Regions from separate parts of the Bacillus bruguierae genome, predicted to be linked through region 2. Evidence: riboswitches for the same ligand, from Rfam matches in the RefSeq annotation. Region 2 holds a riboswitch; each other region holds the start of a gene.

Region 1 (9,543 bases), on a different contig from region 2:
CACAATATGAATATCAATGTTCTTCGTCTGTCTCATAATTTCATTTACAATGGAACCTTTTCGAATTTCTTCCCATCTCGTTCTTGCTGATTGTCCAAGTAAAATTTGAGTGACTTGTCGCTCTCTTGCCACCTTAATAATTGCATCTGCCGGCTTACTTCCTTTTGCTTCTTCTAATAAAAAGGTTGCATCAAATTGATTCGTTAACGCTTTCCATTCTTCAATAACTTGTTTTTTTGCTTCTGATATAGATTCAATCATTTCTCTTTCTACATTTAGTACATATAATTCTGCATTTAAACGGTTTGCCATGCGCCAGCCTCGGCGAATGAGCTTTTCTGCTGTGGAACTGTACTGCACGCAAACAAGAATTTTTTCTTTCACTCCAATTGGTTCCTCAGTAAATTGACTAATTTTCTCGTCCATATCATCCGCAACTTCTCGAAGTGATAATTCACGGAGCGCTCCTAAATTATTTAGCGTAAAAAAATGATTTAAGCTCCGTTGAATTTTCTCTTCCTTATATATCTTTCCGTCCATCAACCGTTTTCTAAGCACTTCTGGCGTTACATCCACAAGCTGAATTTCATTTGCCTTTTGTAAAATGAAGTCAGGAACGCGCTCTCTTACTTTGACCCCTGTAATTTGCTCAACAATATCGTGAACACTTTCCAAATGTTGAATATTAAATGCAGACAAAACATCAATGCCAGCATCCAATAATTCTTCGACATCTTGATAGCGTTTTTTATGTTTCGAACCAGGGATATTCGTATGGGCTAACTCATCCACAATAACAACTTGTGGTGCACGTTTTATAATTGCTTCAACATTCAGTTCTGGAAACACTTTCCCTTTATAATGAATCTCTTTTAACGGAACAGCTTCTAACTCAGCAATCGCCTCTTCTGTTTCTTTTCGGCCGTGCGTTTCAATGAGGCCAATGACAACATCAATGCCTTCTTTTCGCATCTCTCTTGCATCAAAAAGCATTTTATAACTTTTTCCGACTCCAGGAGCTGCTCCGACATAAAGCTTTAACTTCCCCCTGTTTAGTTGACGAATATATTCTAAATATTCTTCTGGCGTTCGTCTTTGAAACGTTGGCTTATAGTCATCTGCATACATTACAAATGCACCCTTTCCGACCAAACAATGCTACCTCAATCTAAACGATTGAGGTAGCATTGTTATTATTTAATCATTTTTTGTAATTCTACATTTAACTTCAACACGTTGACACGATCTTCTCCAAATAACCCAAGTACTTGCCCTTCTGTTTGCGATTCAATCAGCTTATTAATTTCTTCTTTCGGAATATTCGTTATTTTAGAGATACGATCTACTTGTACGTAAGCCGCTTGTGGGCTAATATCTGGATCTAATCCTGAACCTGAATTCGTTACTAAATCCATCGGAACTTTCGTAACAGGAACTTCCCGATTTTCCTTCTTCCAATTTTTCACACTTTCTTCTACACGTTTTACTAAATCTGGATTGGACGGTGCATAGTTATTAGATCCAGATGCTTCTGCTTTATATTCTATACTAGAGACACGTCCATGAAAATAACGTGGGTCTGTAAAATTTTGACCAATTAATTTCGAACCAATGACTTCATTGTTTTCATTATATATAAGGCTTCCGTCTGCATTATCTTTCATAACCGCTTGTGCAATTCCTGTAACTAAAAGTGGATATAGGAGCCCGCATATAACAAGAAATGTAAAGGTTACACGAATGACAGGTGAAAGTATCTTTTGTTTTTCAAACATTTTCATTTCCCCTTTTCTTTAAATGAACAATCCGACAATCATGTCAATCAGCTTAATACCGACGAACGGAACAATCACTCCACCAAGTCCGTAAATAAATAGGTTACGTCCTAACAATGCATTAGAACTCATCGGTTTATAAGCAATCCCTCTCATCGCTAGCGGAATAAGCATCGGGATAATAATCGCATTAAAGATAAGCGCTGATAAAATCGCTGATAGCGGTGAATGTAATTTCATCACGTTCAGAGCTTCCATTTGCGGAATTGCCAATGTAAACATCGCTGGGATAATCGCAAAGTATTTTGCAATATCATTTGCGATACTAAATGTTGTTAGCGCACCGCGTGTCATTAATAGCTGCTTACCAATTCCTACAACCTCAATAATTTTCGTTGGGTTTGAATCTAGGTCAATCATATTTGCTGCTTCTTTCGCTGCTGCTGTACCACTATTCATCGCTAGACCAACATCGGCTTGCGCTAAAGCTGGTGCATCATTTGTACCATCACCTGTCATCGCAACAAGCTTTCCTTTGTCTTGCTCTGCTTTAATCACCGCAATTTTATCTTCTGGTTTACATTCTGCAACAAATTCATCCACACCAGCTTCTTTCGCAATGGTTGCGGCAGTAAGCGGGTTATCACCTGTACACATTACCGTTTTAATACCCATTTGACGAAGCTGTTCAAATCGTTCACGCATACCTGGTTTTACAGTATCTTTTAAATAAATTAATCCGTAAATACGATCATTCGCTGCAACTGCAAGCGGTGTACCGCCTTCTTTTGCAATTAAATCCGCTTTTTGATTTAAGTCTTTCGGAACTGTACCGCCTTGCGATTGTACCCATTCAATAACAGCGCCAACCGCACCTTTTCGTACTTTTACACCATCCGTTAAGTCCACACCACTCATACGTGTCTCAGCTTTAAAGGGAACAAACTCACCTTGCTCAGCAAGTGTACCGTTATAAGAGAGTGCTTTTGATTGTACGTATTCAATAACCGAGCGTCCTTCTGGCGTCTCATCTAACACAGAGCTAAGCGCTGCCCATTTTGCAACTTGTTCAATTGTTTCATTTCCTACTGGTAAAAGCGTATGTGCCATACGATTACCGAATGTAATTGTACCTGTTTTATCTAAAATAATTGTGTTAATATCACCAGCTGCTTCCACTGCTTTACCACTCATCGCTAAAACGTTAAACTTCGTTACACGGTCCATACCTGCAATCCCAATTGCGGATAACAAACCACCAATTGTTGTTGGAATTAAACAAACAAGAAGTGCAACGAGTATAGATGTATCAATTTGAAAACCAAGATAATTCGTAAAGATCGGCAATGTCACAACAACGATTAAGAAAATAAGTGTTAAACTCATTAAGACCGTATTAAGAGCAATTTCATTTGGTGTTTTTTGACGAGATGCTCCTTCTACTAAAGAAATCATTTTATCTAAGAAAGATTCACCAGGATTACTTGTAATTCGAATTGTAATTTCATCACTTACCACCATTGTTCCGCCTGTAACGGAGCAAAAATCACCGCCAGCTTCTTTCATAACTGGTGCAGATTCCCCAGTAATGGCTGATTCATCGACAGATGCTAACCCGCGAATAACTTCTCCGTCACTAGGGATCATTTCACTTTGTTTTACAATAACAACATCGCCTTTTTTCAGTTCAGTTGCTGAAACCCTAGCAACACTTCCATTTTCTTTTATTACATTTGCAAATACATCTTTTTTCGATTGTTTTAAAGAATCAGCTTGTGCTTTCCCGCGTCCTTCTGCTAATGCTTCTGCAAAATTAGCAAACAAAACAGTGAATAAGAGAATAAGAGAAACCGTTATATTGAACCACCCTGGGATACTACTAGATCCATTAGGTAAAAATGATAAAATTAATGTCAGGAAAAACCCAATTTCTACCACGAACATAATTGGATTTTTTACCATCACTCGTGGATTCAATTTTGTAAAAGCTTCTTTTATCGCATGTGTAATAATGTCACGATCCATCGTTTTTGCTTGTCTCACTTCATTTTCGACTGCCGTTTTTGGTGATACAATCGATTGATTCGGTTGTTTATCTTTTACCACTACAGGTTTCATCATGTACCCTCCATTACTTCAATGTAAGAAATTCCGCAATTGGTCCTAACACTAGCATTGGGAAGAACGTTAATGCTCCAACAATTACAATTGTTCCAATGAAAATGCCGCCAAATAAACTATTATCTGTTCGGAATGTTCCGATTGTTTCTGGTACTACCGTTTTTTCTTTTAATGAAGCCGCTACAGCCAGCATTGTAATTAAACTGAAATAACGTCCTAAGAACATCACGATACCAGTCGTAATATTCCAAAATGCTGTATTGTCTGCTAAACCTTCAAAACCTGAACCGTTATTAGCTGCCGAAGAAGTATATTCATATACAACTTGTGTCAAACCGTGAAAACCGGAGTTTGAAATTGCATCTGTTCCAAAATGAGTTGAAAGAGCTAATGCTGAAAATCCTAAAATAAGTAAAGGATGAAATAGTATTGTTACTGCAATCAATTTCATTTCCTTTCCTTCAATCTTTTTCCCTAAAAATTCTGGTGTACGTCCAACCATTAATCCCGATATAAAGACCGCGATAATCGCGTACATAATAATATTGATAAATCCTGCACCGACCCCGCCGTATACTGTATTTAACATCATGTTTACAAGTGGCACGAGTCCTCCGATTGGTGTCAACGTATCATGCATTGTATCAACAGCACCTGTTTCCGCTGCAGTTGTTACTGTTGCGTATAGTGAAGAAAATACTGTTCCAAAGCGGACTTCTTTTCCTTCTAAGCTGCCTTGAGTATGCTGCATTCCCATTTCATTTAACGCTGGGTTTCCATGTAGCTCTGATGTGACAATTGTTGTAAATCCCATTAAAAATACGATGAATAAAGAAACGAAAAGAACGCGTCCTTGTTTTTTATTCCCTACCATTCTTCCGTATGTGAATGGTAAAGCTGTCGGTAACAGCATCATAAGCATCATTTGTAAAATGTTACTGATTTGACCTGGGTTTTCAAATGGATGCGTTGAATTTGCCCCGAAAAATCCTCCGCCGTTGTTCCCTAATTCCTTAATAGAAACGAAAGAAGCAACCGGACCACGTAATATACTTTGTTTCACACCTTCAATTGTATGAGCTGTAACCGCTCCTTCTAACGTTTGCGGTACACCAAGCGCAACGAAGATCAATGCTGCTATAAATGCAATTGGAAGAAAAACTCTCGTTAAAGCACGTGTAAAATCTACGAAGAAATTTCCAAGTTCTTTCCCTGCTAAACCTCTTATAAAAGCCATTACAATTGCTAATGTTGTTGCCGGTGCTGTAAACATTAAAAACGTAATTCCGATTAATTGTGATAAGTACGAAACACCATTTTCACCGCTGTAATGCTGTAAATTTGTATCTGCCATAAAACTAATCGCTGTATTAAAAGCGAGTGTAGGTTCCATCCCCTCAACATGAGCTGGATTTAATGGCAATACACCTTGCAGGCGAAGTATGAAATAGACAACAACAATCATAAATCCATTAAGCGCAACTAATGATAATGCGTATTGCTTCCAACTCTGGTTATAAGGTTTCACACCGGAAATTTTAAAAATAATATTTTCAAAAGGTCCGAACACTTTATCCAATTTGCTATTCCCTTGAAACGCCTTCTCTAAATAAATCCCGGTTGGCTTTGCAACAAGAACAAATAATAACATTGTGACCAAAACGGCAATCCAAATCATAATAAATCTTTCCTCCTAATTAAAACTTTTCTGGATTTAATAGCGCATAAACTAAGTACACAGTAAGTAAGCCAACAATAATGGATACTGCAATAGTCATTGCTTCTTCCCTTCCTTCACAACATGATCCGACCATCCTGCAAGACCAATCATTGATCCAACTAACACAATTAAAATTCCGATCATAGCAATATCTAACATGATTCATCCCTCACCAAATGTAAAATTTTTCCATAAAAAAACATAAAAAAGAACACTGAGGATCTACTCAGTGTTCGAAAATGAACAACACAAAAGTAAACCTCCTCTCCAAACGCTTACGAGGTTAGCTGTCGGATTCGGGCCTAAAGAGTAGCCCTACTTTCATCATGAAAGATTCACCCCAAGTGACAATGCACAAAATTGGTTCCCCCGCTCCATTTCTGGACTCAGCGATATCAGGTTGTTTTCTGGAAATTTTATGAACAATTTATGAATGTAAATATACTCCTCTAAATTTCACTTGTAAAGAGGTAAAATAGCTAAAATATAAAAGTATAAGACCTTTTAAACGCTTACATTAAGGATAAATACATCTTTATCATCTTTTTTCTTTTATTTTCTTCTTTTTTCATTATGTATACGTTCTTTTGCAAATAAAAGAAGAAGATTATCTCTAGAAATCAAATTTAACTTCCAGGCATATGAGTCAAATACAGCATAACCCCTACTCTTCTCCTTTTGTTTGAAACCTCGCTCGTGGCACAAAAAGGCCCTGACCGCTTCTATACACGGCCAGAGCCTCTCGCCCTTCCTAAAAAATGCAGTTTTATACCGTTTTTTCAACATAAACATCACTGCCACGCTGAATAAAAAAGGGCCACTACTTGCTTGCTCCCTCTGTTTTACAACTCGCTCGTGGCACAAAAAAGCCCTGACCGCTTCTACGCACGGCCAGGTGCTCTCGCCCACCTAAAAAAAGAGGTTTTTATACTAGTTTTTCAATTCATATTGATAGATAACCTTCTAAACTATAAAAAAGACCGTAAGTTACGACCTCGAATATATACTTGCACCAATTCTGCATGTCGCTTCTCATATTCGATAATGTCTTGTTCTAAATATAAACGGATATCTTCTGGCGGAAGAATCACATATGGCTTCGGAAAGAATGGATCATGTTCTGCTAATTCATGTACTCGTTCTAACGATACTGCCCAGCGCCTTGCTAATTCACGGCACAATAACACTTTCATCGCTTCTCTCATATCCGATTCCTCCGCCCCTACTCTAAAGTCAAAAACGAAATATTATCACAAGTTGTAAACACCACTAACTTAATACCAATCGTTTCATAGAGGTGCTTTGGATATTGTTTATTTCGCGTGACAACTGTAATAGGCGCGGTAAAAGAAGAGCGAATACGTTCAGCGAAGAAGCTAATTGTAGACAATTCATCTCCTAGTAAAATCGCTTTTTTAATTCCTTTGCATATGTTCACAATCATGCTCGGATCATCCGGACAGCAATATGCTTGTTGAAATCCACATGCCTTCACTTCACTTACCACATACTCACTCGCTGTAAAAATGACCATTTCACCTTGAAAAGGTAATAAATCTTTCAAACTCTTTACTTTCGCAGCTTCTCCTACACAAATGAGCGTGTACTCTTTTTCTGCATCCATGCACTACATCCTCCTTCACATAAAAGAATTTTTAAGTATAGATTAAAATTCTCTTATGCTAGTCGGATCGATGAATTGCTGTATTCACTTGCACCATCCTCTCTCAACACGCTTACGGAGTTAGCTGTCGGATTCGGGCTTTGAGAGTAGCCCTACCTTCGAAAAAGGATTCACCCCAAGTGACAATGCACAAAGTTGGTTCCCCCGCTCCAAAGTCTGGATTAAGCGTTCTTAAAAATAGATTCTGGCTGATATATTACTCCTAATTTTGGAAAAAGTAAACATAAAAAAAGCCAATTTTCCCAACTGGCTTTTTCAAAATAATACATATTTATGCATGTATATTTCTACGTCCATACGCAAAATGATTCGTTGGTCCGTGACCGCTGCCTATATTCAGCTCATCTTCAATTGCTATACTAATAAAGTTCTTCGCTTCACGAACTGCATCTGCAATTTCGTAACCTTTCGCGAGTCCTGCTGTTACAGCTGCGGCAAACGTACAACCACTTCCGTGTGTTTGTATAGAAGCAATCCGTTTACTTCTATACTCTATAAACACATTTCCATCAAACAATAAGTCAATTACTTCATTTCCTTGGTAAGCTGCATGTCCGCCTTTCATAACGACAAACTTTGCACCTAAATCATGCAGCATCTTCGCCGCTTCTTTACTGTCTTCAATCGTATGAATCTTCATTCCTGTTAATACTTCTGCTTCAGGAACATTCGGCGTAATTACCGTTGCAAGCGGCAATAAATGTTCTTGTAATGCCAAAACAGCTTCTTGTTGTAATAACGATGCTCCGCCTTTGGCAATCATAACAGGGTCTAGTACAATATTATTCCATGAAAATGATTTAATATTTTCAGCTACGATTTTAATAATTTCACTACTAAATAACATCCCTAGTTTCACTGCATCTGGCGTTACATCCGTACCGATAGAATGTAACTGCTTTTCAATTCCTTCTACAGGAACAGGATACACCCCTTGTACGCCAAGCGTATTTTGAGCCGTAATTGCTGTAATAGCTGTCATACCGTACACACCGAGCTCTTGAAACGTTTTTAAATCTGCTTGAATCCCCGCACCGCCGCCGCTATCGGAGCCAGCAATCGTTAATGCTTTATTCACTTTCATTTCACTCACCCCTTTTAACCAAAATAACGATGATAAATCGTTTTTGCCTCCGCTATATCCTTTGTGCCATGCACAAGCACACGGCCATCTTGAAATACTACTAACCGTTTATTATCAACAGAAAACGATAATAAATACGGATTCACTGTTAAATCCGTTACACGGTTTTGCAGCAGATTTTTATACATAGACAAATGAATATGCTCTTTATGCGGCGAACGAATTTGTACTGTATTTCTACCGCATAAAACAACCGCCCTGGAAGTATTCTCCTTGCTTAAATACGGATAAACAGCTTCTTCTCCGCACGATAAGCAGTTCTTGTTTCGCAACTTTTGTACATTCATGCATGAATATTCATTTTTCCACACATCAAATGACACAAGCCCCTCACGAAGTGCCTCGTAATCTTCTACTAAAATCTTTAATGCTTCCGCAACTTGATGTGAGACAACAATAGATACAGCAGGCGAAATAATCCCCGCTGTATCACATGTCGCCCCCCCAAGCGGTATCGACTGCAATAAACAAGATAGGCACGGCGTCTTTCTTGGTAAAATCGTATAAGAAAGACCGTAACTCCCAACACACGCTCCGTAAATCCATGGAATAGAATGCTTTTGCGATATATCATTTACAATAAACCGTGTCTCAAAGTTATCTGTTGCATCAATAATGAGATTTACACCTGTGACAAGTTCTTCTAGTTCTTCTGCTGTTGCATCTTGCACATAAGTTTCTACAACTACATCACTATTAATGGCTTGTAAGCGCCGCTTAGCTGCCACTGCTTTTGGTAAATGATTTTCTACATCTGCCTCGCAGTATAACTGTTGGCGCTGCAGATTACTCCAGTCAATATAATCACGATCAACAATCGTCACTTTGCCAACTCCAGCGCGAACGAGCATTTCTGCATTTGCACTACCAAGCGCTCCCACGCCGATAATCAGTACATGTTTTTCTCTTATTTTGTTCTGCCCTTCTTCCCCAATTGGAGAGAACAACACTTGACGGGAATATCGGCTATTCAAGAACACTCATTCCTTCTAACGGGCTGCTCGCGGTCCCGCAGCGCTTACGTGCAATACGTCCTGCTTCAAAACCTAATCTTCCTGCCTGAATACTAAGCTTCATTGCTTCTGCCATTTTCACAGGA
Region 2 (9,543 bases):
TTGAGTAAATATAACTGAACACAATATATAGGAAGACAATTAATTTACTCATGATTAACCAAGATTCCATATAATTAGTCTACTTTCCCTGTTAAATAGTAAATCGCGATTTGCGTACGATGCTCAAGGCCCGTTTTCCCTAGAATAGACGTAATATAATTTGCAATTGTTCCTTCTGATATGAAGAGCTGCTTTGAAATTTCTTTATTAGAGAAACCCTTTGCAATTAATGCAATAATACTAAGTTCCCTCTCTGTGAAAAGAGTCTTATCTATTTTTGACTCCTCTTCTTTGTTTTCCAGCAAGTTAGACTTAATTTTATCAAGCACTACGTCTTGCATAACAGTTTGCCCGTTATATACTCCTTTTATCGCATCACGAATACGCTCTGGGTCGTTATTTTTCAATAAATAACCTTTCGCTCCATTTTTCACTGCATCTAAAATGTATTCGTCATCATCAAATGTCGTTAAAATAAGCGGCTTTGTTTTTGTTTGTTCACAAATTAATTTCGTTGCTTCCACACCGTTCATATTTGGCATCCGAACATCTAAAAGCGCAATATCCACTTCATGTTTTTTACAATATGCTAAAGCTTCTTGTCCATCATTTACCGTTTCTAACACTTCAAATTCTTCATATGTACTTAAAATAATCTTCATGCCTTCTCTAATAAAAGAGTTATCATCAGCTATTAATATTTTTATTTTCATGTTTGTTAGTATGGAAATTCTCCTACTAACATTCACATCCTTTCTCCATGTAACATTTCCCTATTGCTCATTATATACTTCTCTATACCATTTTTTCACACTTTTTTTGATATAGCCCCTTCTCTGAAAATATATTATTCTTTTTTTATATCATGTGTAGGGGGACTTCTCATTTCTTACGTCTATATAATAGAATGTGTCAAAAAGGAGGGAGAGAACCATTGAGGAAAAACAATTAATTGAAAAAGCACAACAAGGAAGTGAACATGCTTTTCGCATCCTTATAGAAACATATCGCCATTATATTTTTCAAGTTATTTTTGCTATTTTAAGACATCAAGAAGATGCCCAAGATGTCACACAAGAAGTGTTCGTAAAGATCCACACTTTTCTACCTAATTATCAATTCCGCGGATTCAAAACGTGGATTACGCGGATTGCTACAAATCATGCCATTGATTATAAGAGAAAGAAAGCAAGGGAAAATGAAGAACTCTCCTTATCCAAAAAAACTCAGGAAGATATAAAATCCTCCCATAATATTGAGGCATTGTTATTGACGAAAGAGCAAAAATTGTTGATTGCTCAAAAACTAAGAGAACTTCCAAAGAATTATCGTGATGTTGTTCTCGCACATTACTTAGAAGAAAGAAGTTATCAAGAAATTGCTGCTCAACAAAATGCTGAAGTCAAAACGGTGGAAATGAAACTTTACAGAGCAAGAAAATGGATTAAAAAACATTGGAAGGAGGAAGATTTTTTATGACGCATTTTTCAAAAGAAGTTTGGTGCAATTATATTTTAGACCTTCTATCAAACAGTGAACGCGAATCTATGGAACAACATCTTTATGAATGTGATCATTGTTTAGCACTTTATATGGAAATCATTGATGAACAAAATGAAAACCTTCCAATGATAAATGATTCTTCATTTACAAATGAAGTTATGGAGCAAATCAACTTTGAAGCCTTAGAGTCTGAAGAAAAAATGAGTAAGAAGCAACCAAGACAAATAAAAAGTACGCTCATTCACTACATAATTGCAACTGCAGCTACGTTAATTTTTATGGCAAGCGGTTTATTCCATTATATTTTCACAGTAACTTCTAGTTTTGAACAATCTTCTAAACAAAGTGGGGTTTCGATTTCAAAACAAATCTTAAACAAAACTATACACACATCAAAAACGAACGGAGGTTCAAAACATGAATAAAAATCCTTTTTTAGCGCTTGTTTTAGGGCTAATTCCTGGGCTTGGACATTTATATTTAAAGCGCATTGGACGTTTTATTATATATAGTGGTTGTTCATTATTACTATTCACTGCTGCGGTAGGGTTTATTATTAACTTCGGGTATAGCGATATAATTTTCCTTATCGTATTTTTATTAGCACTTGTATGGGGAATAAATCTGCTAGACTTAATTATTTCTATAGTGAATCAGTCATGGAAAAAAGAGAAAGACCAAACGCAAGAATCAGCACGTGAAAGTGAACGATTTTATATCATTCTCTTATCCATCATACCTGGACTTGGGCATTTTCAATTAGGACTTATGCAGCGCGGACTTACATTTTTAGTTGCTTGCACAGGACTAGGTAGCATGATTATATTCGTTACACTATTAACAAATCAAGAAAGCTTTCTTATCTTTCTTGCTACTTTACCTGTTCTTTGGATTTATAATTTCTTCGATGTCGTCCAACAACTACAGAAAAAAGAACGCGGTGATATAATAGTCGATCGTACTATTTTCGAAGAATTTGAAGAGCATCGAGAACAAGGAAAGAAAAGCAAAACATTTGCTTCTATTTTAGCTATGTTCCCTGGAGCAGGCCATATGTACTTAGGCTTACAGCGCCGCGGTCTTCAGCTAATGGCAGCTTTTTTACTTGCTATTTATTTGCTCGACTTATTAAGATTATCAGCCTTCTTATTTTTAGTACCTATTATTTGGTTTTATAGCTTTTTTGATACATTACAGCAAACTGCAAAATACGGAAAAGAAGACTTACAAGACACACCCATTATTGATTATTTTATTAATCATCAAAAATGGCTCGGCATCGGACTTATCGGGTTAGGAGTCTACTATTTATTAGATCAAACACTCCTTCCTATTTTAAACGATTATTTCGCTACTATATTTAACATTCATATTAGCGAATTGTATTATCGCTATTTCCAAACATCTATCGTTGCCCTCCTTTTAATTGGTGGTGGCTTTAAATTATTACTAGGAAATAAAGAAGAAAAAGGTGGTGCGAAAGAATGAGAACATGGCGTGTAGGAACGATATCTATGGGGATTTCAACTATTACATTAGGTTGTTTCTTATTATTTTCAACTATAAAAGGTATACAAGTATTCGATAACATTACAGCATGGTGGCCTATTCTTTTCATTGTACTCGGCATCGAAATTTTACTATATGTTATATTCTCTAAAAAAGAGCAACCTATCATTAAATATGATATTTTTAGTATTTTCTTTATCGGTGTCTTAGGGACAATTGGTATTGCCTTCTATTTCTTATTATCCACTGGATTACTAGAAGAGATTCGTTATTCTATTAACACAACTGAACAAACAAAGAACATCCCAGAAGTGCAGTATGACATAGCTGACTCTATTAAAAAAATTGTAGTTAATACAAGTAATGCCCCTCTTACAATAGAAGGAAGCAACAGCAATAAAGTACATTTATTAGGAACATATGAAATGACTATGAAAGAAAATGAAAAAGACAAACTCAAGCAGGACGACTTCATTGCGATTCAAACAGTCGGCGAAACGATGTATGTGACATTAAAACCATTGCCCGTTCACCATAAATTCTTCGCTTCACAATCACGAATGACAGCAACACTTGTCCTCCCGCAAAATAAAAACGTGGAAATTCGTGGTTCTGAAAGAGAACTCTCTCTTTACCCAGGTCAATTACAAAACAATTGGTCTGTACAAGAAAGTTCAAACATATCTGTTCATCTTGTAAAAGATAGTGATATGACACTATCAGCTGTAACCACTCAAAAGGATTCTCATGGGAGTACACCTTGGGAACATGTAGAAAAACTAACGAAAACAGAAAATAATACTTCAGAAGAGAATCCCGATTCAAATCAGCAAGAACAATGGTATAAAAACACCATAAAAACTGGAAATGGTGCACACCAGCTAAACATTCAAAAAACTTATAATATAGACATAAGTGTTCTTGAAAAATAAGAAGCTAAAAAACCCTTCCACATTCATCATGTGGAAGGATTTTTCTATATAATTGCTTTAATTCCTTCCAAAACTAACCCAATCATAAAGCCACAAACAGCACCATTTACACGAATCCACTGCAAATCTTTTCCTACATTATTTTCAATCATTTCAATTAGTGTTTGATCATCTAGCTTATCCAAATTTTCTTGTACAAGCTTTCCAATTTTAGAATGATTGTTTTCGACAAAGGTTACAATTTGCTTTTGCAACCATTCTTCCAGTCTTTGAATCGTTGCTGGATCTTCTTTTACTTTATTTATTTGCGCCCTTAAAAATGAAAGAAGATATTTATTTGTAAACTCTTCTTTTTTCACAAAAGCAACTACTCTTTCTTGTGCCTGACTCAATATTTCTGCTATTTTTTCATTCACTTTCCAATTGGTAATCAAACTTTCTTTCCAATTCTCCAATTCCTGTAGTACCGCTTCATTTTCCTTAACTTGAATAAGTTCTTGGCGAATCTTCATTAATATAAGTTGTCTTGTGCTATTATCAGGATTTTGTAAACTACCAATATTACTAATCACAAACTTCTGCAAAATATTCCCGATTTTTTCTTCATCTACCATATTCATAAAAGATTTAAGCGTAAACTGTAAAAATCCCTCTACTTTTATATTTTCCATCGCTTTCATGCCTAAACTTCCGAGCTGATAACGCGCTTCATCTTGAAGTGTCCACTCTTTTGCTTTAACTAACATATAATCAAATGTTTTTTCATCGTATTCTTCTGCAACTAATTGATCAATAAGGACTTGCAGTATATTTCCTGTATGAATCGTATGCAAATACGTTTTTAATTCTTTTTCAATTACAGTAGCTAATTTTTCAGTATTAATTTGAAGAATCGCTTTTTCAGCGATTGTAACAATGCCTTTTCTCACGTTATCCGATTGCAACTCTCTTTCTGCAACCTGCAATACGATTTGTGCTAACTCCATCTCTTTTACTTTATTTGTTATACTTTCTTTCGTCAGCCAATCATTTTCCAGTGTAGAAACAATTCCTTTCGTAATTCGTTTCCGGTTTTTTGGTAGTAGTGCTGTATGCGGAATTGGGATTCCCATCGGATGACGAAACAGCGCCGTAACTGCAAACCAATCGGCAAGTCCGCCTACTAAACCAGCTTCAAAGCCGCCTTGTATAATCCCACCTGCTATCGTTCCTTGAAACGGAATTGTTGCGGCAAACCCAACTCCCATTATTCCAAGTGAAATTCCAGCTAAATATTTTGACTGTAGTGACATTGTATTTCCACATCCTCTTATTATGTATAAGTAAACCCTTCAATTTGTAAATTCATTGAATGATTTAGACCTTTATGTATAGAATCTCAATTTTCTTTAACACAAGCATATATATACTATAATAAACCACGTTAAAAATAACAAAGAAATTCAGAACAAAAACGAGAGGCTTATATGCCTCTCTCATTTTACAATTTTATAATATTGTTAAAAATTCAGCAATTGGCCCCAGTACAAGTACTGGTAAAAATGTTAAAGCACCTATTATAAATATCGTACCAAGTAAGATTCCTCCAAACAAACGACTGTCGGTTTGGAACGTGCCAATCGTTTCAGGTACAATTTTTTTCTTTTTGAGTCCAACTGCAACAGCAAGCATCGTAATGATACTAAAATAACGACCAATATACATAACAAGACCTGTTGAAATATTCCAAAATGGGGTATTATCATTTAATCCTTCAAATCCAGATCCATTATTTACAGCAGACGATGTATATTCGTATATAACTTGTGTTAAACCGTGAAAGCCAGGATTCGAAATTGCATCTGTTCCGAAATGTGTTGAAAAGGCAATTGCTGCAGCGCCAAGAATAAGTAATGGCTGAGATACAATCGTAATGGCGATTAATTTCAGTTCTTTCCCTTCTAATTTTTTGTTAAGAAACTCCGGCGTACGTCCTACCATTAATCCTGCCAAAAATACTGCAATCATTGCATACATGATTACGTTCATGAATCCGACTCCAATCCCGCCATATACAGTTCCTAGAAGCATATTTACGAGCGGGACCATTCCTCCAATTGGTGTTAACGTATCATGTGTTGTATTCACGCCCCCTGTCCCCGAAGCACTTGTAACAGTTGCATATAAAGCGGAAAATATAACGCCAAGACGCATTTCTTTCCCTTCCATATTTCCTTGTGAGTGATCTACACCAATTTGATTTAACAGCGGATTTCCTTTCAATTCAGATATGGCAAGTGCCGAAAATCCAACGATAAACAAAATGAGCATTGATACAAAAAACATTCTTCCTTGTTTACGATTTCCAACCATTCGTCCGTATACAAACGGAAATGCCATTGGAATTAACATTTGCAGCATCATTTGAAGCACATTACTAATCATATTTGGGTTTTCAAAAGGATGTGCTGAAACTGTTCCAAAAAAACCACCGCCATTATCTCCAAGTTCTTTAATAGCTAGCAACGACGCTACTGGTCCACGAGGAATTACCTGCTCCGTTCCTTCTAACGTTTTTGCGATAATTGTAGAATCTAACGTCTGCGGTGTTCCTAGTGCTAGAAAAATTAACGAAGCTACAAATGAAATTGGTAACAATACCCTTACAATAGATTGAACAAAATCAACAAAGAAATTCCTTACTTTTTTACCTGCTAGCACACGAATAAACGTAATCCCAATCGCCATTGAAGTTGCAGGTGCTGCAAACATCATAAACGTTACCCCAGCCATTTGAGAGAAATAAGATAAATTACTTTCGCCCCCATAATGTTGTAGATTCGCATTTGTCATAAACGTGATGGCTGTATGAAACGCTAACGTCGGCTCCATTCCTGGAAAATGATTTGGATTTAACGGTAACATCCCCTGTAATCGAAATATAGAATACACAACAAGTATAAAAAATAGATTCGTTATGATTAAACAAAACAAATAGCGCTTCCAACTTTGACTATAACCCTTAATGCCCGCGATTTTAAACAAAATTTTTTCTATCGGACCAAATACCTTTTGAAATGGTCCATTTTGTTGAAAAACATTGTATATGTAATCTCCCATTGGTTTTGCGACAACTACAAATAAACAAATTGTAATTAGACTTGTAAGCCAGCTCACTCTTTTCCTCTCCTCTGTTATCTCTATATTTTTCTCCATTAAACATAGAAATAAGCCGTAATGTAATTTTTTACCACAAGAAGAATAAAAGAAAACACTAGGCTGCACCTAGTGTTTTTTACACACAAGTCCCCCCTCTCAAAACGCTGACGAGGTTAGCTGTCGGATTCGGACCTTGAGAGTAGCCCTACCTAAAAAGGATTCACCCCGAGTGACAAAGCACAAAATTGGTTCCCCCGCTCCTATATGGATTAAGCGATATTCGGCTGTAAAATTTTCCATTTGTCTGTTAATATACTCTTCTAAACTCTTATTGTAAAGAGAGAAAATAAAAAAAGAAAACCTCCCTTACTGAAAGTTTTCCTTCTACATATCAATAACAATAAAACGCTACTACAAAAATAAGTGCGATATACAAACAAAGCGGACTATATAACCACGTATCATACATCGAAAATTTTGTCTCTTTTACTTTCTTAAAAAAACCAACATAATTCATATCACCAACTGCACGTAAAAAGAAAATTCCACCTAAAGCCATACATCCCCATTTTGTATAACGACTCGGATTCCAGAAAGACAAGTATCCACTTTGTGCTAATAGCATCATAGCAAAACAAAGAATGGCAAGTGCCACTAAAAAAGTCCCTATTTTCCGCGGAACAAAAGCATATTCTCCGCTGTCTTTTTTCATCGGAAGCACAACCTTGCTCCCCCAAGATCCACCACATCCCCAGTACATATGAATGAGACTGATGAACACAAGTATGCTTGCACCTAAAATAATTAAAAAGGCTGCCATTGTATATCCCTCCTACTCGCACATATGAAAAATCATATTTTCTCTTTCATAGTTTCGCTTACTTTTAGTAACTTTCTTTCATAAATCTCAATATAATTAAAATCGAGTGTTCTTTATCAAATTTACTTAGCATGCTTTTTTCGTCATGCTGAAGGTGTCGTCCCCTCAACATAACAAAATTAATTATTCTCCAAACAATAGAAATGAATCTCATTGCTATAAAAGAGATAGAATCTTCATTCTAGAAACATCATAAATTCTTTCCCTAATTGGTCTATGAAATGAATGAAACTTTCAAATTGGAAATTCCCCAAGGTAATTCACTTGAGAAAATTTTTATTCCTTTAAAAATAAGGAGCTTTAATTGTAATATAATTCTATAAATGGATTTTATCAACTGAAAAAGAGGGGATAGACATGATTAAATATGATGAAAAAAGATATGAAACCTATATGCAGTTACCTCATGCTGATGAAGTAAAAAAATATTTAGAACTACAAAGTGTATTAAAAATTGTAAGTGAAAATCCAAACATTTCACAAATTCTAGATATTGGTACCGCTACCGGAAGATATCCGATTTTATTTGCAAAAAAGAAATATGAGGTTACTGGAATAGATATTTCCGATGACGCTCTAACAATCGCGTCTAACAATGTTATGAAAGAAAGAGTTTCTGATAAAGTCAATTTATTTAAAATGGATGCAACAGAACTTGATTTCCCTGAAAATTCATTCGACTTAATCACATGTATGATGGGTACTATTTGTCATATGAACCAAGAGCAATATGAACATTTTCTAAAAAAAGTTAAATATATTTTAAAACCAAGAGGTTTTGTGATTATTTCTTCTTGGGATCCAGATTGTTCTTTCACTGAATTTTTATCTTTTTATAACGAACAAGAAAAAGTTAAATTAAAGAATAATAGTATGTCTGCTATCGAGTTTAAAAAATTAATGGATTCAATATTTCCGTATGCTAAAATTCAAAATATCATTCCCTTTTCAGACGAACAAATGGCTTCTTTTCAGCCAGATAATGAATTTGAGGCATTTTTAGGGATTCAAGAGTATATTTATAGTAGAATTACCAATAAAATGGGGCAAATGTATCTTGCTATTGGATATAAATAAATGAAAAGATGGTATGCATATGAATAAGAACTTTTTAAAAGGAGCGTTAGCTTTATCATTAGCTGCTGCTATTTGGGGTGGTATGTATGTAGTAAGTAAAATTATTTTAGGATATATTCAGCCTTGGTTATTATTAGAGATGCGTTTTATTATTAGTTTATTTGTTTTAGGATTTATAACTTGGTGGAAAGGATTATGGAAAATCCAGCGACAAGATGTTTTTAAAATGGCTATGATTGGTCTAGTTGGATATACTGGTTCTATTGGAATGCAGTTTGTTGGGACAGATCTATCTAGTGCTGCTATGGGATCTTTAATTACAGCTGCTTCTCCAGCACTTATCTCTATCTTTGCTTTCTATATTTTAAAAGAAAGATTACATATAAATAAAATAACAGCACTGATTCTAGCAACAATTGGGGTACTTTGTGTTATCGGTTTTCCATCAACCAATAATCAAACTGAAAGTATGTATCTTGGAAATATTATACTCTTCGGTGCTGC
Region 3 (4,824 bases), 420 kb from region 2:
TTTTCGATTTCTTTTTGCTTTCTACCATTAACTTTAGTAAAGTGCTTTGTAAAAGAAAAATCTGTCTTTAACAAGTTACCATTTTGCGAGAGTTTGTCTATTTCCTGTTGCATTTCTAATAAAAGTGCCGTAAATGATGAAATATATTCATAGATTTCCTTTGAAGGTTTTTGATAATCATCAGGTATATTATTATTACTAATAAAATCATGGAAATTCGCATCATTTTTTTTTCGCTAGATCCATTAGTTTTTGTAATTTTTCTCGATCGGATTCAGTAACATTCTCATCAGAAATTGTTGAAGAAAGTGGAATGATGTTTTCAGATAACTCCCAACTATAATCCAAATAATTTTTTATACTTTGTTTCATTTCATCTTCATTAATATTTTCATTCTTTTTTTGAGAGTTGAATATATTTTCTGGAATTTCAATAGCAATATCATTGATAGATTGCATATTGCTTAATTTATTATATCGTGCATCCTTTACTTCATTAGATTGTGTATCGTGTGAACAAGCAGACATAAATACAATAGTGAGCGGCATTAATAGAAATAAAACATGTTTTTTCATTTTAATGTCATCTCCTTTTTGCTTAATTAATACCTTTGTAAAATGGCTAAATTCCATTTTAAATACTTTACTAAAAGTGAGTATAAATGTTTTATTGCATAGTAAGATACTCCAGCAATTGTTAAATCAATGAGAAAAGCTACAAATACACTATAAACATCTGAAAAATAAATTTGTAGTAAAATATGGGGATAATCAAAAAATACATTGTGGTAATTTATAGAAAAGTATAATAATTTGTAGAAAATCATGGCATTTTATAGAAGGTAATAATATAAGAATAATTAAAAAATATGTAAAATAACTTATTGTTGGTTCTTGCCACCTCTATTGAGACTTCATACTTAGTGTCGGTAATTATGTCATAATGAAATTTTGGGAAAGTTGGTACGACATAACTTATTTATGAAATAGCTTCTTCTTCAATTAACGGGGGAGATTTGCCCGAAAAGAGGGATATATCATTGTGAAAGTAATATGAGGTTGAGTTTAGGAGGTGTATAGTTAATGATTAAAAAATGTAGAACTTGAATCAGAATCATGGTTCATAATCCGAATGTATAGCAAAACTGCGTAAAAATATGCCACCCGATTGTATGTTATTTCTATTTCTCGTACCTTCTGTATTTTCTTAGCGGGATTATTCTTAATGACTTCACATTCAAATCATATAATTAAGAAAAGCACGAATACGTTGCAACTTAGAGTTTGTAGTGGCTGCGTTGTTCCCCTTCTTTTGATAATACAAGATATATTGCTTCATAATACTTGTAGTATAAATAACATTTTAAAGATGTATATTTTTGCTTGAATAAGTATGTTCTAAAATGATTTGAGAAATCCAGTTAAAATATAGCTACTAAGCCATTTCTGTTCAAAATATATGTACATGGATATTTGTTGTACATTATTTTTGTGGATTTTTTTATATGTGTAGTTGAATGGTTTGTGTAACAATACCACTTCAACTACATATATGCCAACAACTGGAGCGTTTCTTACCTTCTTGCGTTCAGCTCCGGTTTATTGAGCGTTCATTGTTTATGGATTCCACAATTTGTTCTTTTGTGGGACTCCCATATTGCTTGTTAATTTCTTTAGCTAAATTATCTAAAAATTCATCAGATAAAAATGGACTATATTCTTTGAACATTAAAATCCTCCTTTAGCGTAAGTCCTCAAAAATATTGTTCTAAAGCATAATAATATTTATGTTAATAACATTTCCGTTTTCCATGGTTTTAATCTTTTTACATAAAATTTATTTACATTTACTGAACACAGGAGTACTATTATCACAGTTTTAAATTTCTAAATCGCTGAAACCATTAGGTACGGGGGAACCATTTTTGTGGGTTGTTACTTAACTCAAGGGGTGAATCCTTTTAAGGTAGGGCTACTCAAAGGTCCGAATCCGACAGCTAACCTCGTAAGCGTTATATGAGAAGGAAGGTGGAACTTGTGACGCAAGAAAAATAAAGTGTCTACAGGTCTTTTAACTATGACTTGTAGACACTTTTTTATTTTCCATAAATAATAATGCTCTTTTGAGAAAATTCTTTTTTTATGGGTAATATATTATCAAGTTAAAATGTTTAGGCGGTGAGTAATAAATGATTTCATCTATAAAAAGGTTATTAATTGGACGACCTTTAAAATCCACTGAATTAGGTGAACAAAAACTTAACAAAACGAAAGCATTGGCCATACTTTCTTCTGATGCTCTATCATCAGTAGCTTATGGTCCTGAACAAATATTGATTGTATTGGTTACGGTAGGAGCAGCGGCCTTTTGGTATTCAATTCCTATTGCAGTTGGTGTATTAATTCTATTAACAGCGCTCATATTGTCTTATTGTCAAATCATCTATGCTTACCCTCATGGAGGGGGAGCATATGTTGTTTCAAAGAGTAACTTAGGAGTAAATCCGGGCTTAATTGCTGGAGGCTCTCTATTGGTAGATTACATATTAACTGTTGCTGTAAGTGTGTCAGCTGGCACTGATGCTATAACTTCTGCTTTTCCCACCTTACATGATTTTAATGTGGAGATTGCCATTGTATTTGTGATTTTCATTACACTTTTAAATTTAAGAGGGGTAACGGAGTCGGCTTCAATATTAGCTTATCCTGTGTACTTATTCGTTTTAGCTTTGTTCATATTAATTGGAGTGGGTATGTACAAAGTTATAACAGGTGGAGTTTCTCCTGAATTACACACTCCAATAGGTACACCTGTTGCAGGTGTCAGTTTGTTTATTCTTTTAAGGGCGTTTGCTTCAGGAAGTTCTGCCTTAACAGGAGTCGAAGCTATTTCTAATGCCATACCTAACTTCAAAAATCCAGCACCTAAAAATGCTGCTAAAACGTTAATGATGATGGGTATCTTGCTTGCTATCCTGTTTTCAGGAATCGTATATTTAGCCTATTATTATGGCATCACTCCAAGTGGAGAAGTAACCGTAGTTTCGCAAATTGCTGAAGAAATTTTCGGACGGAATTTCATGTACTTCTTTATTCAAGGAACTACAGCTTTAATATTAATCCTTGCAGCAAATACTGGTTATTCTGCTTTTCCTTTACTTGCAGTTAATCTTGCAAAAGATAAGTTTATTCCAAGGATGTTTTTGGCTAGAGGCGACCGATTAGGATATTCAAACGGGATTATCATACTTGGAATTGCTTCTATCATCTTGATTCTTGCTTTTCATGCAGAAACAGAGCATCTTATTCCACTTTATGCAGTCGGAGTATTTCTCCCATTTACTTTGTCTCAATCGGGGATGATGGTTAAATGGTTTAGAGAAAAGTCTAAAGGTTGGATACCTAAATTTATTATAAATACAATGGGTGCCGTAATTAGTTTTACCGTCACATTAATACTCTTTTTAACAAAATTCTCACAGGTTTGGTCAATATTAATATTTCTACCTATCATAGTTTTGCTTTTTCATCGAATTAGAAAGCATTATGAAGCAGTTGGAGACCAACTTAGGCTTACAACCTGTGAAATACCTGTAACCATTGAGGGTAATGTTATGATAGTGCCTGTTGCTGGCATGACTCATGTTGTAGAAAACACCTTAACTTATGCTAAATCTCTTTCTCCTGAACAAATTATTGCTGTACATGTTTCATTTGAAAGAGAAGATGAGAAGAAGTTTGAAGAAAAGTGGAAGAAATGGCAACCTGATATAAGACTGGTGACACTGCACTCTCATTACAGAAGTATCATCAGCCCTCTTACGAAATTTGTTGATACTGTAGAAAATAAAGCAAGGGAAGGGAATTATCAGGTAACGGTTATAATTCCACAATTTATTCCTAAAAAAGGGTGGCATAATATTCTTCACAATCAATCAAGTTTACTTATTCGAGCCTTCTTACTGTATCGGAGAAACGTGGTAGTAACAACTGTACCTTATCATTTGAAAAAATAAGGACTTGAATTAATGTGCTTCTTAATGCTATAGGTATTAATCGGAGCTGTTACGCCGCTCTTTCTTCTTGAACTAAACGGATGCATTAGCGAAACAGTAACATTCAATATTAAGCTTGAGGTTAATATTACATCCTCAAGCTTTTTTCTATGCTTATAGTAGTATTATGAAATGAATCACAAAAAAACTGTTATGGATAAATAACGGTTCAGTAATTGATTATGGCCTTTTGCTGCATTCCTCTTTTCTTTAAGGTCTTGGTTTTCGAACATCTCTCTTATTGATTTATCAACCGCACGTTCAATGATTGAAAGAACTTTTTGGCGATTTTTTTCAAATTCATCAAAAGATTGTTTATGACGCATTATATCTGCAATTTCTGCAACAGCCTTTTTTAGTTTTACACGTTCAAGACTAGCATCAGACTTCTTCATGGGCTGTGGTTGCTTAAATTTACTGTTTAATTCTTTTGTCTCATTCAACCTCAATTCTAAATTTTCTTTATACCTTCCCACATTTTTCTTCCAACAGCTAGTTTCTGTTTTTCTTGTCGCCCATCTCTTAGTAAATTCTTTTTCATCGTAACGTAACTTTAATTCAGCTTTATATTCTTCGTCTTCATTTTCGCTTCGAATAAATTGGGCTAAAAGGTCAGCGTGCAAGGATTTTAATTCCTTTAACCATTTCGACACAGATTCTTTCTCTTTTCTTAATTATTGTACTGATTGTTCATTCAGCTTGTTTTTAATATCCAACTCGACTAATTCTTGAAAATGTCCATCATTTTTATTTAACTATACTAAAATGA
Region 4 (9,543 bases), on a different contig from region 2:
TGAGTTTCTTCAAATGTAGTTATCGTACGAGTAAATCTGTGCTTTCTGGAGATAGTTTAGCCTACTATCATTCTTCCAAAAAGACGGATTTTTTTATGCATGTATGATTGAATATTTATGGTTTTTTCAACACCCTCTATAATATGAATCCCAAAAATAGGGTATGAACATTTACATATTTCACTTTAATGATAGAAAGTGATTGGAAAATAAGATATTCTTATCGTAGGTTAATCAAATATCACTAGAGAATTTTATTTTATGTTAGGACTACATATAAAATGGGAGGTTTTTTTATGAAAAAGAAAGTATTGGCATTAGCTGCTATGGTTACTTTGGCTGCTCCAGTTCAAAGTATAGCGTTTGCACACACAAATGATTGTGGTGGGCATCAGGCACCAATTTTAAGATGGTCTGCTGAGGATAGACATAAAGAAGGTGTTAATTCTCATTTATGGATTGTAAATCGTGCAATTGATATTATGTCTCGTAATACAACAATTGTAAAACCAAATGAAACTGCTTTATTAAATGAGTGGCGTGAAGACTTAGAAAACGGGATTTATTCAGCTGATTATGAGAATCCTTATTATGATAATAGTACATTTGCTTCTCACTTTTATGATCCAGATACACAGAAAACATATATCCCTCTTGCAAAACAGGCAAAAGAAACGGGATCGAAATATTTTAAACTTGCTGGTGAAGCGTACCAAAACAAAGATATGAAACAAGCATTCTTCTATTTAGGATTATCTCTTCATTATTTAGGAGATGTAAATCAGCCAATGCACGCAGCAAACTTTACGAATCTTTCTTATCCAATGGGTTTCCACTCCAAGTATGAAAATTTTGTTGATACAATTAAAGATAACTATAAAGTTGCAGATGGTAACGGATATTGGAATTGGAAGGGAACAAACCCAGAAGAGTGGATTCACGGAGCGGCGGCAGCAGCTAAACAAGATTATCCAGGTATTGTGAATGATTCAACAAAAAATGGGTTTGTAAAAGCAGCTACATCTCAAGAATATGCAAATAAATGGCGGGCAGAAGTGACACCAATGACAGGGAAACGCTTAACGGAAGCACAGCGCGTTACAGCTGGTTATATTCACTTATGGTTTGATACGTACGTAAATCGTTAATGACGAATTTTTGTTTAAAACATATATGTATCCCAATCATTATCCAGTACAAGCCACAATTTCTATGAAATAAGAAAAAAAGTTTCTTCGATGAGAAGGAACTTTTTTTCTTTTGAAGAGGAAAATTTCATGTTCCTTCCAATATATATAAGAAATATATAGAAGGGGAGGGAGAGATGTGGATCGTAGAACGTTTCAAGGACTTTCAATGCCATGTGCCTTTCTTAATGAAGATGCATTAGAGAGAAATATTCAATCTATTATTCAGCTTCATAAAGGAAAACGTGTTCGGATTGCGAGCAAATCATTGCGCTCTGTTTCAGTGATGAAGAAAATTTTACAATCACATTCTTGTTTTCAAGGAATTATGTGCTACTCACCAGCGGAAGTCCTGTTTTTAATTGAACAGGGGTTTGATGATTTATTGCTTGGATATCCGGCATGGGATGAAGAGGCTCTGCAAAAAATAAGTATACTTACAAAACAAGGATACAAGATTACTTGTATGGTAGATTGCGAAGAGCACATTCTGTATTTGGAGCATATTGCATTGCAAGTAGAAGGAAAGTTTCGCATTTGTTTTGATATTGATATGAGCAGTCGTTTTCTTGGTTTTCATTTTGGAGTAAAACGGTCTCCTTTGCGTACCGCAGAACAAGTATTACAAGTAGCTGATAGAGTTTTACAATCATCTTGTTTCAAAATAGATGGTGTTATGGGTTATGAAGCACAGATAGCAGGTGTAGGAGATAATGTACCAAAACAAAGCTTACACAACAAAGTAGTTTCTTATTTAAAAAGACGATCAGTAAGAGAAGTTGCAAAAAGACGAGAGTTAATTGTACAAGCATTAGGGCAAAAAGGAATTTCATTACGTTTTGTAAATGGCGGGGGAACAGGCAGTATAAAGACAACCGTTCAGGATGAGTCTGTTACAGAAATTACGGTTGGGTCTGCTTTTTATTCTCCGCTACTTTTTGATTATTACAAAGATATTGCATTTGAGCCAGCAGTTGGATTTGTATTACCAATTGTCCGCCAGCCAGAACCTCGTGTTTATACATGTTTAGGTGGAGGATATATTGCATCGGGAATGACTGGAAAGGAGAAGCAACCACAGCCGTATATGCCAAGTGGAGCAAAGTTACTTCCGTTAGAAGGAGCAGGTGAAGTGCAAACACCTGTTTACTATGAAGGAACAGAACAATTAAGAATTGGGGAGGGGATTGTGTTTCGGCATAGTAAAGCAGGGGAGTTATGTGAAAGATTTTCTTCTTTACATCGTATTTCTGATGGTGAAGTAGTAGGAGAATATCGAACATATCGGGGGGACGGGCAATGCTTTCTATAAGGGGCCAGAAGTGGCGAAATTGGACAGGGAATGTGCAAGGAATGCCGCAGTATACGATGTATCCGAAAAGTATTCAAGAAGTGGCCCAGGCTGTAAATTTTGCAAAAGAAGTTGGAAAGCGTATTCGTGTGGTTGGTTCAGGGCATTCTTTTACACCACTTGTTCAAACTGAAGAGATTTTAATTTCTTTGGATGAATTACAAGGGATTAGCGGGATTGATTCACAAACATTAATTGTAGAAGTATGGGCAGGTACAAAGCTATATCAGTTAGGTGAAATATTGCAAGAGAACGGATATGCACAAGAGAATTTAGGGGATATTGATGCGCAGTCTATTGCTGGGGCAATTAGTACAGGCACGCATGGAACAGGAATTTCACTTGGAAATTTAGCAACACAAGTTGTGGAAGTAACGGCGGTTCTTGCATCAGGAGAAGTGATCACGTGTTCTGAAAAAGAATATCCACAATATTGGAAGGGGTTTCAATTGTCACTTGGCATGCTAGGGATTATTGTAAAAGTCAAACTAAAAGTCATTCCAGCATATTCACTTGCTTATGAAAGTAAAAAAGAATCATTTGCTACTGTTATGAGTAAATTGGAAGAATATAAGAAGAATCGTCATTTTGAGTTTTTTATCTTTCCATATTCTGACGATGTTCAAGTGAAAATTACAAACGTAACGGAGGAAGTAGGAGGAGAACTAAAGTGGCATAAACTCAAAACAGCTTTAATAGAAAATATGGCTTTTTCATTGTTATCAGAGAGTTGTCGCCTTTTTCCTTCTATAAGTAAAAGTGTTAGTCAATTATCGGCTAAGGGAGTACCAAATACCAAAATTGTAGGTCCAAGTTATAAGGTGTTTGCAACTGCTCGCAACGTCCGTTTTTATGAGATGGAATATAGTATTCCAGCAGAATATATGAAAGAAGCAGTAGAAGAAATTTATAATCTCATTTACGAAAAAAATTTTCAAGTACATTTTCCTATTGAATGTCGCTATGCAAAAGGAGATGATATTTGGCTTAGTCCGTCATATGGAAGAGATTCTGCTTATATTGCGGTTCATATGTACAGAGGGATGCAGTACACACCTTATTTTCAAGCAGTAGAACGTATTTTTCAAAAGTATGAAGGACGTCCGCATTGGGGAAAAATGCATACAATGACATATGATTCGTTGCAGCAAGTATATCCAAAATTGCATCATTTTTTAGAGGTGAGACAAACAGTAGATCCAACAGCAATGTTTTTAAATCCATATTTAGCAAAAATATTTTCGTTAAATATGGAATAAAGTGAAACTTCCGTCAGTGGGGGTTTTCTTCATCCCCCGCTGACGGTTAGTTGAACCAATCGGGCTTTTACGGGCAGTTATCCCCCACCTATCTTCTTTGCTTCTCTCTGAATCTTGAGGTGGGGATCTTACTGTCCGTTAATGCGGGATAAAGTAGAACTTCCTTTATGCGGAAGTATAATGAGAATGTTTTTTATGATGAATGGCTCCTTACACAAGAGCTATAGTTGTCGGGAGGAGCGGGCGGTAAAATATAACACATGATGTGTTTCGGAAGAATGAACATGTTATTCACTTATACTGTCAAGAAAAGAAAGTGTGTTAATTTTGAAGAGTATGGAAGCTATATTGCTTCCATACTCTTTTTTAGTAGAATTCTAATGTAGTTGAACTGCGTTAGACTTGGAAGAAATGATATATGGTTGAATTTGCTGCTGCCATGTAATTGTAGTAGATTTCTTTTGATAAGTTAGCCATTCTCGGTAGTCCTCTTGCGTTTTCCATAATGTGCGAATAAAGAATTCTGTAGTATCTCTAACATGTTTTGTATAGGAGATTTCTATATTAATAAAACCTAGCATATTAGGAGATGGATAATATTGTTTTAATGCTTTTAGTACTTCGTTTTCGCAATCTATTTTTATATAAAGCGTATTTGTCACAATGAACATAATGAATCCCTCTTTTTTTTAGTAGTAGATTAGCATTGATTTTCTTCAGTCATAACATAGGCAATCTCTCTAGTTATGCTTACGAAGCTAGCTGTCGGGCTCGGGGATTGAAGGGTACCCTACTGTAAAAGATTCACCCCTAGTAAGCTACTGCTTACAATAATAGTTCCTCCGCTCCGTATGGATTTAGCAAAAAGTATTTATATAAAATATAATACTATTCAGAAAAATCAGAGTAAACGCAAAGGAGACGACAATTTCTTACAAAAAAATGAAGTGATCACATTTTGATGTTCTAATTCTTGTATTTGATTTTGTAATTTGTAAACATATATAAATGCAAATTGAAAAACCGACATAACCCCCCTTTCTTTTTAGGCGAGGACGAGAGCATCTGACCGTGCATAGAAGCGGTCAGGGCCTTTTCCTGCCACATGCGAGGTTTAAAACAAAGGGAGCAAGCAAGTAGCGGTCATGTTGTATTTTGCATAGCAGCGACTTATAAAGAAAAGCGGAGCCTAGGAGGCAGAGCTAGACAAAGATGTTGAAAAATTAAAATGGATTTATATAGTCTTCTCTCCAAGCTTCTATGATTTTCTGTTTCTTTTCATAATAGGTAGTGAGATTTTTAAAATCTCATTTTATCTCGTTACTTGTGAGTAATGAAGGAATAAGTAGAAATCTGCTCAGAAGAGTTCGATTTGTTCAATGAAGAATAAGGAGGCTTCTCATTGAGAAATTTTTCGCTTTATATTGGGCTGTAGTGTTATTTTTAAATGTGTATATATGGAAAAATAAAGATATTAAAATAAGTTTATTACAGTTTTTCTATGATTCGTTATATTTTGTTATAAAAAATAAACTGTATTTAATGAGTTTGTAAACAAACTGTAAAATAAATCATGTATAAATGTAGAAGAAGGGAGTCGGATTATGAACTATTTTAAGCGTATCAGTAGTTTTGTATTAGCTGGATTTATTTGTTTCACTAGTACAGTTGCTGTAAAAGCTGAGTCAAACGACGAGAAATTAAACAACATGCAGCAGCAATTGCAAAATAATAATAATGACATTCAGCAAAAAGAAAAAGAAAAGCAAGCTGTAATGAAAGACATTGAGGGCATTCAAAAGGAATTATCAGACTTAAATAATACAATTGCAAAAAATAAAGAAGAGCAAGATGCAATTCAGCGCAAAATCGATGAAACGCATAAGCAAATTGAGCAAAAGATGAAAGAGATTATTAGTTTAGAAGAAAAAGTACTTATGCGTAAAGATATTATGAAAAAACGTATGGTCTCTGTTCAAGATAACTCAAATATAAATTTAGTAGTAGAAGTAATTGTAGATTCAAAAAACATTGCAGAGCTTCTGCAACGTATGACTGCAGTTTCTACAATTATGGATGCAGATAAAGAGATTCTTCGTTTACAAGAACAAGATCTTCGTCAAATTGAAGCTGATAAAAAGGTAATTGATGAAAAAGAAAGATCTTTAGAAGGCGATAAACAAAAATTAGCAAAAGTACAAGCTGATTTACAAGACAACTTAAAGAAACGTCAAGATAATCTACAATCTGTACAAGCAAAGTATAATCAAATTTCTAGTCAGCTGACACTTGCTGCGCAAGAAAAAGCAAAGATTGAAGCAGATATGAAGAGCGTACAAGATACAATTGCTCGTGAACAACAAGCAGCTGCAGAGCGTGAAAAAGCTTTGAAAGACTCACAAGCCTCACAAGCTCCACAAGCTCCACAGGTTTCACAAGCACCAAAAGGAGATGAAAAAACTCCAGAAAAACCAACTAAAGGCGGTCGTGAAATTTTTGTAGAAGCTACGGCTTACACAAATGATCCAAGTGAAAATGGGAAACAGCCAGGTGAGCATGTATATTCTGCTTGGGGGCACTATGATTTAACTGCAAACCCAAACATGAAGTTAATTGCCGTTGATCCAAGGGTTATTCCATTGGGCTCACGCGTGTGGGTTCAAAACTATGGAGAAGCTATTGCTGCTGATACTGGTGGTGCTATCAAAGGATACCGTATTGATGTTTTCGTACCAAATAAAGAGGTTTCTAGCGCTTGGGGTAGAAAACAAGTTCGTGTTATCATTTTAGATTAAAGTAAAAATCTACTTTGCAAAAGCAAAGTAGATTTTTTTATTGTTAAATGTTAAGTTGGGTTTACATTTTGTGAAGTTTAGCATACAATAATGGTGAGAGGTGGTAAAATTGACCATTTATAATCGAGTAAAAGAACTACGAGCCCGCTTTCATTTTTCGCAAAGTGTATTGGCTGAAAAGGTGGGGGTAACGAGACAAACGATCGCTGCTATTGAAAAGGGGGATTATGTACCATCATTATTATTAGCGCTTATGATTTGTGATGTGTTTGGCTTGCAGATGGAAGATGTATTTGTACTGCAAAAGGAGGAGGGAGAAAATGAATAGAATTGGTCTTTCTTATCTAATAAATATAGGTATACTTGTTATAGCGGGTTGGGGGTTCGTTGAGAATTTTCATGTCATTACGGAACTTGCAAACATCATCAGTACTGAAAAGCAAACGTGGACTGTCACGATGAATATGCTGCCAATTACATTGCTATTGATTGTAGGGGTAGGGATATTCATTGGTTACAAGGTGCAAAAAAAGAAATATAAGAAATTATCATTTTGGACATTTCCGTTATTATTTCCAAGTGAAGATGAGAGGGAAGAAATATTGACGGCGAAAGCGTGTCGAACTACCCTTCTTTCATTATGGTGTATTCTACCTATCGCAGCTGCCACGTTAGTTGCTTATCCACTATTTAATCGAAACATTCCGGAATATCCACTGTATGTAATATTTATCATTTTACTAATCCAAACAACAATATTTCATATTTCTTTATATCGTAACAAGGTTGTGTAAAAGGTGTGCCAAAGAGCACATCTTTTTTTATATTTAAAACCCGAGAAATTTTTCCGCATTTTTACAAAAGCTTAATGAAATGCTATAGAGAGAGTTTACAAATCCTTTTTACAATAGAAGAAGTATTGAAATTGGGGGGATTAGAGAATGAAGAAGGTTTTGCTATCTGGGGGAATTATAGCGAGTGTCTTATGGACAGGCAGTAATGTAAACGCAGAAGTAAATCAAGAAACGAAACAATTTGCCAATAAAATAGAAAGTTTACCAAAAGGGAGTATTTCAAACCCAGCATTTCGTGGGCAAATAGAGGAAATGGTAAATAAATTTATTAGTAATAAGCATAAGAATACAAAAATAGAAAGAACGGCTATTTTTCCAATGCCAAGCAAAAAAGCAGAAATCGCGGCATCTTCACCAGATGGTAAGACGTTAGTTGTAACAGAAGCAGACTTAGGACAAATTAGCATCCTTTCAATTGAAAATTTACAAGACATTCAATTGAAAGGGACGGTGAGTTTGAAAGGAATTCATTCCGAAGCAGAGGTGACGAGTACAACAGTTACACCAGATGGTAAGTATGCATTTGTTGCTTTTCGTACCGGGGATAACTTGTATAATGCGCATAGAGGAAAGATAGCAGTTATAGAGTTATCATCCAAAAATATTGTGAAAATATACGAGGTGGGTATAGGGCCAGATTCTATTGCTTTATCAAAAGATGGGACAAAGCTTGTTGTTTGTAATGAGGATGAAGAAGGAGATCCAAATGACGGAAACGAAGTCAATATGAAAAAAACAAAGCGACCGGGTACAATTTCTATCATCACGTTCCCTAATGGAGATGTATTGAAAGGAATTCACCATGAGCTATCAATTGATATAAGTCAGATTGGAAATGGAACAGTGTACAAGCATGATCCGCAGCCAGAATATGTGGCGATTAGTCCAAATGGAGAAAAAGCTGCTGTCACATTACAGGAAAACAATGCAGTTGCTATTGTTAATTTGCAAGGACAAAACATTGAAACGATATTTGGCCTTGGAACAACAAAGCATAAAGCAGATTTGCAAAATGATGGTGTTGTTTCTTTTCAAGATGAACTGATTGCAAGACCAGAACCAGATGGTATAACGTGGGATCAATCAGGGCGTTTTGTAATTACTGCTAATGAAGGAGACCTAGGGAAAAATGAATTTAAAGATGGTGTGAAATCAGGTGGACGCAATATATCTGTATGGAGTCAAAATGGTTCGCTTATATATGATAGTATGAATCTTATTGATGAAAAAGTGGCAGCTAAAGGTTTATATTTAGATAGTCGTAGTAATAGCCGAGGCAGTGAAGTGGAAAATGTTGCAACAGGAATCATACAAGAAAGTCCGATTATGGCTGTTGCTGCTGAAAGAGCAAATGCAGTACTCTTTTTTGATATAACGATCCCGATGTTCCCTGTTTATATTGGTCTTGTTCCTTCAGGAGGCAAAGCACCAGAAGGGATTCATAAGATTAGCAACCGTAATATATTTGTAAGTGCAGATGAAGCAGATGGAACATTGAGCTTTTATTGTTTGCAAAAATGATAATCATGGCACTTCTTAATAAGGAGTGCCATTTCCTTTGTCTTGTACATGTCACTTGTATATCTAGCATTCTTACTTTATCATTTTATATAAGAGGAACTTTGTGAAGGAAAGGAATTGAAGCATGAATAAGAAAAAGATTTATAGTATACTGGCACTTCTTTTATTTATTGTAGGTGGCGTTTTAATTGCAAAACCATTTTATGATGGTTACAAAGCTGGGAAGATGCAAGAAGAAAACATACAAGCTATTAAGAAAATGAAGTATGAAAAACAAGAAACGAAATTTGTTGATGCTTCTAAAATAAAACAACCGGATTTAGCAGACGTGGCAAATGCTTCATTAGATAAAACACAAGTGATTGGGCGTATGTCTATTCCGAGTATTGGATTAGAACTACCGATTTTAAATGGTTCAACAGAGAAAAATTTATTATCGGGTGCAACAACAGTAAAAGAAAAACAAGAGATGGGAAAAGAGAATTATGCATTAGCAGGACATAACATGTCGAAAAAAGGTGTGTTATTTAGCGATATTTCGGAATTAAAAAAGAATGATAAAGTATATTTATATGA

The links. A riboswitch is a leader RNA that binds a small molecule or an ion and turns the genes downstream of it on or off. The one in region 2 is predicted to bind cyclic di-AMP.
Region 1: linked by a shared signal. The riboswitch ahead of WAZ07_RS25100 (hypothetical protein) and the one ahead of kdpA (potassium-transporting ATPase subunit KdpA) in region 2 are both predicted to bind cyclic di-AMP.
Region 3: linked by a shared signal. The riboswitch ahead of WAZ07_RS04240 (APC family permease) and the one ahead of kdpA (potassium-transporting ATPase subunit KdpA) in region 2 are both predicted to bind cyclic di-AMP.
Region 4: linked by a shared signal. The riboswitch ahead of WAZ07_RS19340 (antibiotic biosynthesis monooxygenase family protein) and the one ahead of kdpA (potassium-transporting ATPase subunit KdpA) in region 2 are both predicted to bind cyclic di-AMP.

Annotation. Positions count from the first base shown of each region.
Region 1 is NZ_JBAWSX010000027.1:11,003-20,545, reverse strand. It holds gene kdpDN (KdpD-like non-kinase potassium sensor) at 1-1,128, opposite strand, end outside; gene kdpC (K(+)-transporting ATPase subunit C) at 1,194-1,775, opposite strand; gene kdpB (potassium-transporting ATPase subunit KdpB) at 1,794-3,893, opposite strand; gene kdpA (potassium-transporting ATPase subunit KdpA) at 3,907-5,574, opposite strand; gene kdpF (K(+)-transporting ATPase subunit F) at 5,594-5,674, opposite strand; gene WAZ07_RS25110 (hypothetical protein) at 5,671-5,775, opposite strand; cyclic di-AMP (ydaO/yuaA leader) riboswitch at 5,875-6,018, opposite strand; gene WAZ07_RS25105 (hypothetical protein) at 6,585-6,821, opposite strand; gene WAZ07_RS25100 (hypothetical protein) at 6,839-7,240, opposite strand; cyclic di-AMP (ydaO/yuaA leader) riboswitch at 7,334-7,478, opposite strand; gene thiD (bifunctional hydroxymethylpyrimidine kinase/phosphomethylpyrimidine kinase) at 7,572-8,393, opposite strand; gene WAZ07_RS25090 (thiazole biosynthesis adenylyltransferase ThiF) at 8,399-9,418, opposite strand; gene WAZ07_RS25085 (thiazole synthase) at 9,411-9,543, opposite strand, start outside.
Region 2 is NZ_JBAWSX010000002.1:442,374-451,916, reverse strand. It holds gene WAZ07_RS06460 (sensor histidine kinase) at 1-70, opposite strand, end outside; gene WAZ07_RS06455 (response regulator transcription factor) at 75-713, opposite strand; gene WAZ07_RS06450 (RNA polymerase sigma factor) at 910-1,479, shown strand; gene WAZ07_RS06445 (hypothetical protein) at 1,476-1,928, shown strand; gene WAZ07_RS06440 (hypothetical protein) at 1,921-2,991, shown strand; gene WAZ07_RS06435 (LiaF transmembrane domain-containing protein) at 2,988-3,944, shown strand; gene WAZ07_RS06430 (DUF445 domain-containing protein) at 3,989-5,236, opposite strand; gene kdpA (potassium-transporting ATPase subunit KdpA) at 5,433-7,100, opposite strand; cyclic di-AMP (ydaO/yuaA leader) riboswitch at 7,229-7,368, opposite strand; gene WAZ07_RS06420 (DUF3995 domain-containing protein) at 7,474-7,902, opposite strand; gene WAZ07_RS06415 (class I SAM-dependent methyltransferase) at 8,320-9,039, shown strand; gene WAZ07_RS06410 (DMT family transporter) at 9,059-9,543, shown strand, end outside.
Region 3 is NZ_JBAWSX010000002.1:28,291-33,114, forward strand. It holds partial or broken gene WAZ07_RS04230 (NDxxF motif lipoprotein) at 1-576, opposite strand, end outside; gene WAZ07_RS04235 (bacitracin ABC transporter ATP-binding protein) at 1,589-1,729, opposite strand; cyclic di-AMP (ydaO/yuaA leader) riboswitch at 1,884-2,028, shown strand; gene WAZ07_RS04240 (APC family permease) at 2,190-4,016, shown strand; gene WAZ07_RS04245 (hypothetical protein) at 4,193-4,708, opposite strand.
Region 4 is NZ_JBAWSX010000013.1:100,599-110,141, forward strand. It holds gene WAZ07_RS19325 (phospholipase C) at 297-1,148, shown strand; gene WAZ07_RS19330 (amino acid deaminase/aldolase) at 1,327-2,499, shown strand; gene WAZ07_RS19335 (D-arabinono-1,4-lactone oxidase) at 2,487-3,797, shown strand; gene WAZ07_RS19340 (antibiotic biosynthesis monooxygenase family protein) at 4,175-4,468, opposite strand; cyclic di-AMP (ydaO/yuaA leader) riboswitch at 4,529-4,670, opposite strand; gene WAZ07_RS19345 (3D domain-containing protein) at 5,402-6,592, shown strand; gene WAZ07_RS19350 (helix-turn-helix transcriptional regulator) at 6,702-6,920, shown strand; gene WAZ07_RS19355 (DUF2178 domain-containing protein) at 6,913-7,386, shown strand; gene WAZ07_RS19360 (YncE family protein) at 7,534-8,967, shown strand; gene WAZ07_RS19365 (class A sortase) at 9,092-9,543, shown strand, end outside.